Regions from separate parts of the Streptomyces sp. NPDC044003 genome, predicted to be linked through region 2. Evidence: riboswitches for the same ligand, from Rfam matches in the RefSeq annotation. Region 2 holds a riboswitch; each other region holds the start of a gene.
What was found. Region 2 has a riboswitch for cobalamin ahead of AC07AW_RS40760 (ABC transporter substrate-binding protein). Riboswitches for the same ligand answer to the same signal wherever they lie in the genome.
Positions count from the first base shown of each region.

Region 1: it holds a riboswitch for cobalamin, as region 2 does, so the genes downstream of both, metE (5-methyltetrahydropteroyltriglutamate--homocysteine S-methyltransferase) here and AC07AW_RS40760 (ABC transporter substrate-binding protein) in region 2, are expected to answer to the same signal.
Region 3: it holds a riboswitch for cobalamin, as region 2 does, so the genes downstream of both, AC07AW_RS13685 (acyl-CoA thioesterase) here and AC07AW_RS40760 (ABC transporter substrate-binding protein) in region 2, are expected to answer to the same signal.
Region 4: it holds a riboswitch for cobalamin, as region 2 does, so the genes downstream of both, AC07AW_RS02440 (ribonucleoside-diphosphate reductase subunit alpha) here and AC07AW_RS40760 (ABC transporter substrate-binding protein) in region 2, are expected to answer to the same signal.

Region 1 is NZ_JBWKFA010000003.1:346,798-348,988, reverse strand. It holds gene AC07AW_RS13665 (3-hydroxybutyryl-CoA dehydrogenase) at 1-332, shown strand, start outside; cobalamin riboswitch at 504-728, shown strand; gene metE (5-methyltetrahydropteroyltriglutamate--homocysteine S-methyltransferase) at 891-2,191, shown strand, end outside.
Region 2 is NZ_JBWKFA010000023.1:13,427-15,617, reverse strand. It holds gene AC07AW_RS40770 (TetR/AcrR family transcriptional regulator) at 1-304, shown strand, start outside; gene AC07AW_RS40765 (cold-shock protein) at 530-736, shown strand; cobalamin riboswitch at 810-987, shown strand; gene AC07AW_RS40760 (ABC transporter substrate-binding protein) at 1,069-2,124, shown strand; gene AC07AW_RS40755 (FecCD family ABC transporter permease) at 2,121-2,191, shown strand, end outside.
Region 3 is NZ_JBWKFA010000003.1:353,799-355,989, reverse strand. It holds gene hemG (protoporphyrinogen oxidase) at 1-772, opposite strand, end outside; cobalamin riboswitch at 970-1,194, shown strand; gene AC07AW_RS13685 (acyl-CoA thioesterase) at 1,246-1,689, shown strand; gene AC07AW_RS13680 (short-chain fatty acyl-CoA regulator family protein) at 1,702-2,191, opposite strand, start outside.
Region 4 is NZ_JBWKFA010000001.1:533,632-535,822, reverse strand. It holds gene AC07AW_RS02440 (ribonucleoside-diphosphate reductase subunit alpha) at 1-826, opposite strand, end outside; cobalamin riboswitch at 959-1,081, opposite strand; gene AC07AW_RS02435 (GNAT family N-acetyltransferase) at 1,136-1,636, opposite strand; gene mctP (monocarboxylate uptake permease MctP) at 1,710-2,191, opposite strand, start outside.

The sequences.
Region 1 (2,191 bases), on a different contig from region 2:
ACCGGGCCGGATTCGTCGTCAACGCCCTCCTCGTCCCGTACCTGTTGTCCGCGATCCGGATGACCGAGTCGGGCTTCGCCACCGCCCCGGACGTCGACCGGGGCATGGAACTCGGCTGCGCCCACCCCATGGGCCCGCTCCGGCTGGCCGACCTGATCGGTCTCGACACGGTCGCCTCCATCGCCGAGTCGCTCCACGACGAGTTCAAGGAACCCCTGTACGCCCCGCCGCCGCTGCTCCTGCGGATGGTGGAGGCGGGCCTGCTGGGCCGCAAGACCGGTCGCGGGTTCCACGTGTACGACCGGGAGGAGAGACCCGGTGGCCCGGGCTGACGACCCTGGGCGGCACCGCGGAACATCGGATGAGGGTCCGACGGTCCGCGTGGGGAGGGCGGGAGGCGATGTGGCGCTTCCCGCCCTCTCGCCGTGCCACGCTCCCACCCGCGTGTCCGACCTCACCGTCCGGATTCTGGACTTCGCCGTGCCACAGCGGTCGGTCCTCGTAGTGTGGTGCGCGCAGCTGGTTCGCCCCGTCAGCCAGGCGGGATGCGTCGTAAGAGGGAACCCGGTGGGAATCCGGGACTGCCCCGCAGCGGTGAGCGGGAACGACCGCCGTCATACGCACTGGGCCCGAACGGGTCTGGGAAGCGACGGCCAGTAGGAGTCCGCCGGTTGATCCCGGTGGGCGTGCCCGCGAGTCCGAAGACCTGCCCGTTGCCCGCACGCGGACGGTTCCGCGCGCGGACATCCCGGTGACCTCGAGGGCGGGTCGGCGTACATACCAGGCGGACGATCGTGCCTTGCCACGCGCGCGTCCCGTCCGGTCCGTCACCCCTTCGCGCTCTCCCCGTTCCCGGGATCTCAGGGATTCATCTCGCGAAGGAGATCTCCGTGACCACGAAGTCCGCAGCCGCGGCAGCACGGGCCACCGTGTACGGCTACCCCCGCCAGGGACAGGGCCGGGAACTGAAGAAGGCGATCGAGGGGTACTGGACGGGCCGGGTCACCTCCGCCGCCCTCCACGCCACCGCCACCGAGCTGCGCGCCGCGAACTGGCGACAGCTTGCCGAGGCGGGCATCGACGAGGTGCCCACGGGCGACTTCTCGCTGTACGACCACGTCCTCGACACCACCGTCATGGTGGGCGCGATCCCCGCACGCCACCGCGAAGCCGTCGCCGCCGACGCCCTGGACGGCTACTTCGCCCTGGCACGCGGTACGCAGGAGGTCGCCCCGCTGGAGATGACCAAGTGGTTCGACACCAACTACCACTACCTGGTGCCGGAACTCGGCCCGGACACGAGCTTCACGGCCGACTCCACCCGGCAGGTCGCCGAGCTGAAGGAGGCCCTCGCCCTCGGCCTCGCCGCCCGGCCCGTCCTGGTCGGCCCCGTCACGTACCTGCTGCTCGCCAAGCCCGCACCTGGGGTCTCCGTCGCCTTCCAGCCGTTGACCCTGCTCGACCGGCTGCTTCCCGTGTACGCCGAGGTGCTCGCCGACCTGCGGGCGGCGGGGGCCGAGTGGGTCCAGCTCGACGAACCGGCCCTCGTCCAGGACCGCACCCCGGCCGAACTGAACGCCGCCGCACGCGCCTACCGGGACCTCGGCGCGCTCACCGACCGGCCGAAGCTGCTGGTCGCCTCCTACTTCGACCGGCTCGGCGACGCCCTGCCCGTCCTGGCCAAGGCACCGGTCGAGGGGCTCGCGCTGGACTTCACCGGACCAGCCGCCGCCAACCTCGACGCCCTCGCCGCCGTCGGCGGCCTCCCCGGCAAGCGGCTCGTCGCCGGCGTCGTCGACGGCCGCAACATCTGGGTGAACGACCTGCAGAAGTCCCTCGCCACCCTCGGCACCCTCCTCGGTCTCGCCGAGCGGGTGGACGTCTCCGCCTCCTGCTCCCTCCTCCACGTGCCGCTCGACGCGTCCGCCGAGAAGGACGCCGACCCGCAGATCGTGCGCTGGCTCGCCTTCGCCCGGCAGAAGACGGCCGAGATCGTGACCCTGGCCAAGGGCCTGTCGAAGGGCACCGGCGCGATCGCAGGGGAACTCGCCGCCAACCGAGCCGCCCTCGCCTCGCGCGCCGACTCCCCCCTCACGCGTGACCCGGTCGTACGGGCCCGTGCCGCCGCCGTCACCGACGCCGACGCGCGGCGCTCCCAGCCGTACCCGGAGCGGGCCGCCGCCCAGCGGGC
Region 2 (2,191 bases):
GCAGGCGGTGGACAACCCGCTCATCAAGAGCGTCCTGCTCGCCGCGCGCGGCGGCGAGGACGATCTTCTCGCCTACCTCACCACGCGCCCGGAGCCGGTCTTCGGCACGGCGATGGCGATGCTCGACGCGTACGCGATCGAGGCCTGGCCCGACGTCGACGAGGAGTCCCGTGGCCTCGCCGTCGAGACGATCGTGCGGCTCACCGTCAGCCACATCGTCCAGCCGGTGGCCGCGCCGGAGGAGTCGGCGCGGCGCATCGCCAGGATCACGGCACGGATCGCCTACCCGGGCGGCCGCGCCTGAGGCGGGCTCCGCGAGGAAAGGGCGAGGCCCGCTGACGGACACGGGGGATCTCCGGCAGCGGGCCTCTGTTGAATATTGTACGAGATCGTTCGGGGTGGTTCTCCCCGGGGTCGCGGCGGTGGCGAAGGGCGGGTACACGGGGTACATCTCCCCTGAGGCGCGGACACGGCCCGCCCGGGGCCGGACACCCTCGACCGCGTCGCCCGTGCCGACGAGGAGGCCGCCGTGGCAGGCAGAAGCACAGGGTTCGTACAGTCCTTCAACCGTCTCGGCGGGTACGGCTTCGTCGTCCCCGTGGGCTCCGAGGAGCAGGTGTACTTCCGTGCCGAGGACATCGAGAGCGAGGAGCGGACGGTCTCCGAGGGGCAGCAGGTCTCCTTCGTCCTGGTCCTCGGCGACGGCCGCTTCGAGGCGAAGGAACTGCGCGTCTGACGCCGACAGGCGTCCCCGGGGGCGTCGACAGGCGTCCCGGGGCGCGGCGACCGGCCGGTGGTACTGTGCCGAGGCCAGTCGCACCTTTGTACGCACCTGAACGGGTACGTCCACGGGTCAGGGAATCCGGTGGAAGACCGGAACTGACGCGCAGCGGTGAGGGCGACGGGCGGAGCATCGGCCACTGGGCGGCACGACGGGCCCGGGAAGGCGCTCCGTCCGGCTGACCCCGAGTCCGAAGACCTGCTGGCGGCCCCGGCGGCACGCTGCCGTCCGGGGAGCACCGTACGACAGGCTCCGCGTATGAGCCGTGGACGCAGAGGAAGTTCCCCGTGCCGCTCGCACACCCCGTCCGATCCGCCGTGCCCGCCCTGGCCGGCGTCCTCCTCCTCACCGCGACGGTGACCGGCTGCGGCGGTGGAACCGCCGCGCCGACCGGGAAGGGAGCGGCCCCGGAGCGCGGCTACCCCGTCACCTTCGACGACAACTGCGGACGGCCGGTCCGCGTCGACCGCGCGCCGCGCCGGGCCGTCGCCCTCGACCAGGGAGCGGCGGAGATCATGCTCTCCCTCGGCCTCGCCGACCGCATGGTGGGCACCGCCACCTGGACCGACCCGGTGCTCAAGGGCCTGGAGAAGGAGAACGCGAAGGTCCCGCGCCTCGCCGACCGCTACCCCTCCTTCGAGAAGGTCCTCGACACCGAACCCGACTTCGCGGCCGCCTCGTTCGCGTACACCCTCGGCAAGGGCGGGGTCGCGCCCCGCGAACGCTTCGAGCAGCTCGGCGTCCCCACGTACCTCTCGCCCACCGACTGCGTCGGCAAGGACAACAGCGGCGACGGCGACGGCGTCCGCACCCGCCCGCTCACCATGGACACCGTCTACGGCGAGATCCGCGACCTGGCCCGGGTGTTCGGCGTTCCCGAGCGGGGCGAGAAGCTCGTCGCCGGGCTCAAGGCCCGGGTCGCGAAGGCCACGGCGGCGGCCGACTTCACCGACGCCACCGTCCTCTACTGGTACTCCGACGCCAAGGCGCCCTACATGGCGGGCTGTTGCGGGGCGCCCGGGATCGTCACGAACGCGCTCGGGGCGAAGAACGTCTTCGACGACACCCGCGAGGAGTGGCCCCAGGTCAACTGGGAGACCGTCGCGGACCGTGACCCCGACGTCCTCGTGATCGGCGATCTGACCCGCCGCGCGCAGTCCGCCGAGAGCGCGGCGAAGAAGATCGAGTTCCTGGAGTCCGACCCCCTCACCAGAAACATGACGGCCGTGAAGCACAAGCGGTACGTCCTGCTCAGCGGCCAGGCGATGAACCCCACCCTGCGCACCGTCGAGGGCGTGGAGAAGGTGGCGGCCGCGCTCCGCTCGTACGGTCTCGCGAAGTGAGGACCGCTCAACGGGCGGTCACGTCCGCCACGGTGCTCCTGTGGACGGCGGCCGGACTCGTGCTGCT
Region 3 (2,191 bases), on a different contig from region 2:
CGGTGCGGCTCAGGGCGCGGGCCGGGCTGTCGAGCAGGATCTCCCCGCCTCGGGCGCGTACGGCTTCGGCGACCGCGCCGGGCAGCCGGCCGATGCCACCCGTGATGCCCATGAAGACCGGCCCCGCGGGCGCGGCGCCCGAGGGGTTCTGTCGGAGGGAGGCGACGGCGTCGAGCAGTGAGCCGTGCTTCTGGGCCGCCTCGAAGAGGGCCGGTACCGCCGCACGCAGGGAGATCCGGTAGGCGTCGCCCGCGTACACGCCGTCGAGCAGGGGCTCCAGGAGCCGGTCGACGACCTCTCTGCCGTATCGCTCGGCCACGTACGCGCCGATCGCGATGTCCCCTCCGACGGGGGTAGGCGGCAGGGTGCGGTCCTCCTTCATGCGCGCGATCCCCTCCGGGGAGATCAGGCCCCCCAGAGCCGCCCAGTCGCCCGGTACGCCCATGACGTGGCCCTGGGGCATGACGTGGAGGGTGTCACGGCTCCACACGGCGGCCGAGGTCGTCACGGCCGGCTCCAGGCATTCCCCGAGTCCGACGGCGCGCGCCAGGTCGACCGCCTCGGGCCGCAGCGCGAACAGGGCCTCCGCACCGAGGTCCACGGGCACGCCCGCGATCTCCCCCGTTCGCAGTTTCCCGCCGAGCCGTCCGGACGCTTCGAGGAGGGTCACACGGGTCCCGGTTTCGACGAGCCGGTGGGCGGCGGCGAGACCGGAGACACCTCCTCCCACGACGACGACGTGTCCCGGATCCGGTGTGGTCTGACGACCCATGTGCGTGCCTTTCGCGCGAGAACTGCCGGTGGACCTCCGACCCGTGCACCGGAGCGTCGGTGGGCCGGAGGTCCCTCAGCAGTGAACGCGAACGGCGCCCCCTGGCAGTAGGGGCCGAACGGCCCCATCGGCGCGGGCCACGCGGTACCGCGCACACCGGGTCATCGGTCCTCGACAGGGGTGTGACCTCGCTGCCGTAGGCTGGCGGGGCAGCTGGTTCGCCCCGTCCTCCAGGCGGGAGCGTCGTAAGAGGGAACCCGGTGGGAATCCGGGACTGCCCCGCAGCGGTGAGCGGGAACGACCGCCGTCATACGCACTGGGTTCGGGAAGGGCCTGGGAAGCGACGGTCAGTAGGTGTCCGCCGGTCGAACCCGGTGGGCGTGCCCGCGAGTCCGAAGACCTGCCCGTTGCCCGCACGCCGGCACCCCGCGCGTGCGGAGAAGCCCTGCCGCGACTCGCGAAGGAGAGTTGACGTGGCCGATCGCACCGTCACCAGCCCTGCCCGTACGACGAAGACGCCGGACGACTCCCGGGTGGTCCTCGCCCACATCATGAGCGACCACGACACGAACCTGTACGGCACCATCCACGGCGGCGTGATGATGAAGCTCATCGACGATGCCGCCGCGGCCGCCGCCGGGCGGCATGCCGACGGACCCGCCGTCACCGTGTCCGTCGACCGGATGACCTTCCTGGCCCCGGTACGGGCCGGGGATCTGCTCAGTGTGGAAGCCGGACTGGAGCGTGCGGGCCGGACGTCCATGACCGTCGGCGTCCGTGTCACCGCCGAGCGGTGGAACAGCTCCGGCCCCGCCACCGAGGTCGCCACCGGGCTCCTCACCTTCGTCGCGATCGACGCCGAAGGAACGCCGCGTCCCGTACCCACGCTCGACGTCGTGCTCCCCGGCCTGTCCTGACACCCCGCTCCGTCACCCCGATCGGGTGTCCTCCACGGCGTACGGCACGAAGGAGCCGGCGTTCTCGTCCACGGCGAGCGTGCGGCCCACGGGCGGCAGTGCCCGCTGGGGGCAGTCGAGGCGTTCGCAGACGCGGCAGCCCATGCCGATCGGGGTGGCGGCGGCCTTGTTGCCGAGGTCCAGGCCGTCGGAGTAGACGAGCCGCGAGGCGTGGCGGATCTCGCAGCCGAGGCCGATGGCGAAGGTCTTGCCGGGTTCGCCCCAGCCGCCGCGGTGGCGGGTGACGGTGCGGGCGGTCCAGAGGTAGCGCTGTCCGTCGGGCATCGCGGCCACCTGGACGTGGATGCGGCCGGGCGCGGCGAACGCCTCGTACACGTTCCACAGCGGGCAGGTCCCCCCGGCACGGGAGAAGTGGAAGCCGGTCGCGGACTGGCGCTTGGACATGTTACCGGCCCGGTCCACGCGGACGAAGGAGAACGGGACGCCGCGCAGCCGGGGGCGT
Region 4 (2,191 bases), on a different contig from region 2:
GCACGATGCCGTTGGAGTGCCCGTTGGTGCCGCGGATCAGCGAACCGCGGGCGCGGATGCGGGAGTACGAGAGACCGATGCCGCCCGCGTGCTTCGAGAGGCGCGCGACCTGGTGGTAGCGGTCGTAGATGGAGTCCAGCTCGTCCTGCGGGGAGTCCAGGAGGTAGCAGGAGGACATCTGCGGGTGGCGGGTGCCGGAGTTGAAGAGCGTGGGGGAGGACGGGAGGTAGTCCAGGCGGCTCATCAGGCCGTACAGCGCCGTCACTTCGTCGAGGGCGCGGACCGATGCGTCCTCGGCGAGGCCGGCGGCGACGCGCAGCATGAAGTGCTGCGGGGTCTCGACGACCTTGCGGGTGATCGGGTGGCGCAGCAGGTAGCGCGAGTAGAGGGTGCGCAGACCGAAGTAGCCGAAGCGGTCGTCGCCGGCCGGGTCGATCGTGGCGTCGAGGCGGTCCGCGTGGAGGGCGACGAACTCGGCGGTGCGGTCGGCGATGAGGCCCTCGCGGTGACCGACGGCGACGGAGGCCGAGAAGGTCACGGCGCCCTGGCCGGCCGCCTCGTCGGCGATGGTGATGGTGAGGAGCCGGGCGGCGAGCCGGGAGTAAGCGGGGTCCTCGGCGATCAGGCCGGCGGCCGCCTCGGTGGCCAGCTCGCGCAGCTCCGCCTCGTCCGACGTGGCGCTGCGGCCGCGGAGGGCGGCGGCGGCGACCTTGCCGGGGTCGGTGTCCGGGAGGTCGGCGGTGAGATCGGTCAGGGTCCGCAGGAGTACGGTCCCGGGGCCGTCGGTCTCGATCGCTGCGGCCGGATCGGCGGGCGCGATGGTCACGTGGGGGCTCTCCCTCGCTCGGCTCGGGGCCTCGGGCGGGAAGGCGGGCAGGCGGGCACCCGTACGCGTGGGCGCGCCGCGTCCACCGGCCCACTCCGCGAGGCCCGGACGTCTGTGACACCCGGAACGGACGGACCGGGCGCGCTGCCGGCAGGTCCTCGGACTCACCGCGTACGAAACCGCACGAAGCACACCGTTGCGGGACAGTTCCGGATTCGCGCCGGATTCCCCTGCGTCGACAGCGAGGATGAGCATACATGTGGGGGGCGCCGCTCGCGGCACCCCCCACATGTTGTGTCGGTCCCGGCGCTACAGCTCCAGGGCGTACGTCCGCAGCAAGTGGTCCGGGATCGGTTCCCAGTCCCGCTGGGGGGTGCGGACGAAGCCGAGACGCTCGTAGATCCGGTGCGCCGAGACCATCAGATCGGCCGTGGAGAGCACGAGGCGCGCGCACCCGGGAAGGGCCCGTGCGCGGTCCACGCAGGCGCGTACGAGGGCTTCTCCGACGCCCCTGCCGCGGGCCGCCGGCGCGACGACGAGCATGCGGAATTCGGCCTCGCCGGGGACGGCGATGTCCGCCCAGGTGGTGCCGCCCTCCGCGAAGGTCACCCCGCCGATGATCCCGCCGTCCGCGTCGACGGCGACCAGGACCTCGCTCTCGCGCGCCCGCCGGGCCGTGTCGCGGAGCACCGCCAGATAGAAGTCGTCCTCGCCGTGCAGCAGCAGCCCGTCATTCAGATAGGTGAACCCGGTGAGGTCACCGAGCTCCTCGTACTCCTCGGGCCGTACTGCCCTGATCGTGAAGTCCATGTGCCTCAGTCTGCCTCCGCCGCACGCGAAGGGGCCCGGAGTTTTCCGGGCCCCTCTGTCACGCGTCCGTGGGTCAGTGCGCTTCGGCCCCGACCTTCGGGAGGTCGCGGACACCGGCGTCGCCCGCGTCCGCCGTGTAGTCCTCCGGCGAGGTCTCGTCGACGCCCTCGGGGGCCTTGACGGCCTTGAGGACGAAGGTCAGGACGACCGTGACGACGACGTTGAGCACGAAGGCGGTGAGGCCGATGTAGCCGATCTCGCCGATGCCCGGGATCTCGGCGGCCGAACCGCCGAAGTGCTTCTGGGTCGGGCTGGCGACGCCGTACGCGGCGGCCGTGCCGTACACCATGCCGACGGCCCAGCCGGCGAGCAGCGCCCAGCGGTGGAACCAGCGGGTGAAGAGACCGCCGACGAGCGCCGGGAAGGTCTGCAGGATCCAGATGCCGCCGAGCAGCTGGAAGTTGATCGCGACCGTCTTGTCCATGGTGAGGACGAAGACCAGCGCGCCGACCTTCACCAGGAGCGAGACCAGCTTGGAGACCTTGGTCTCCTGGG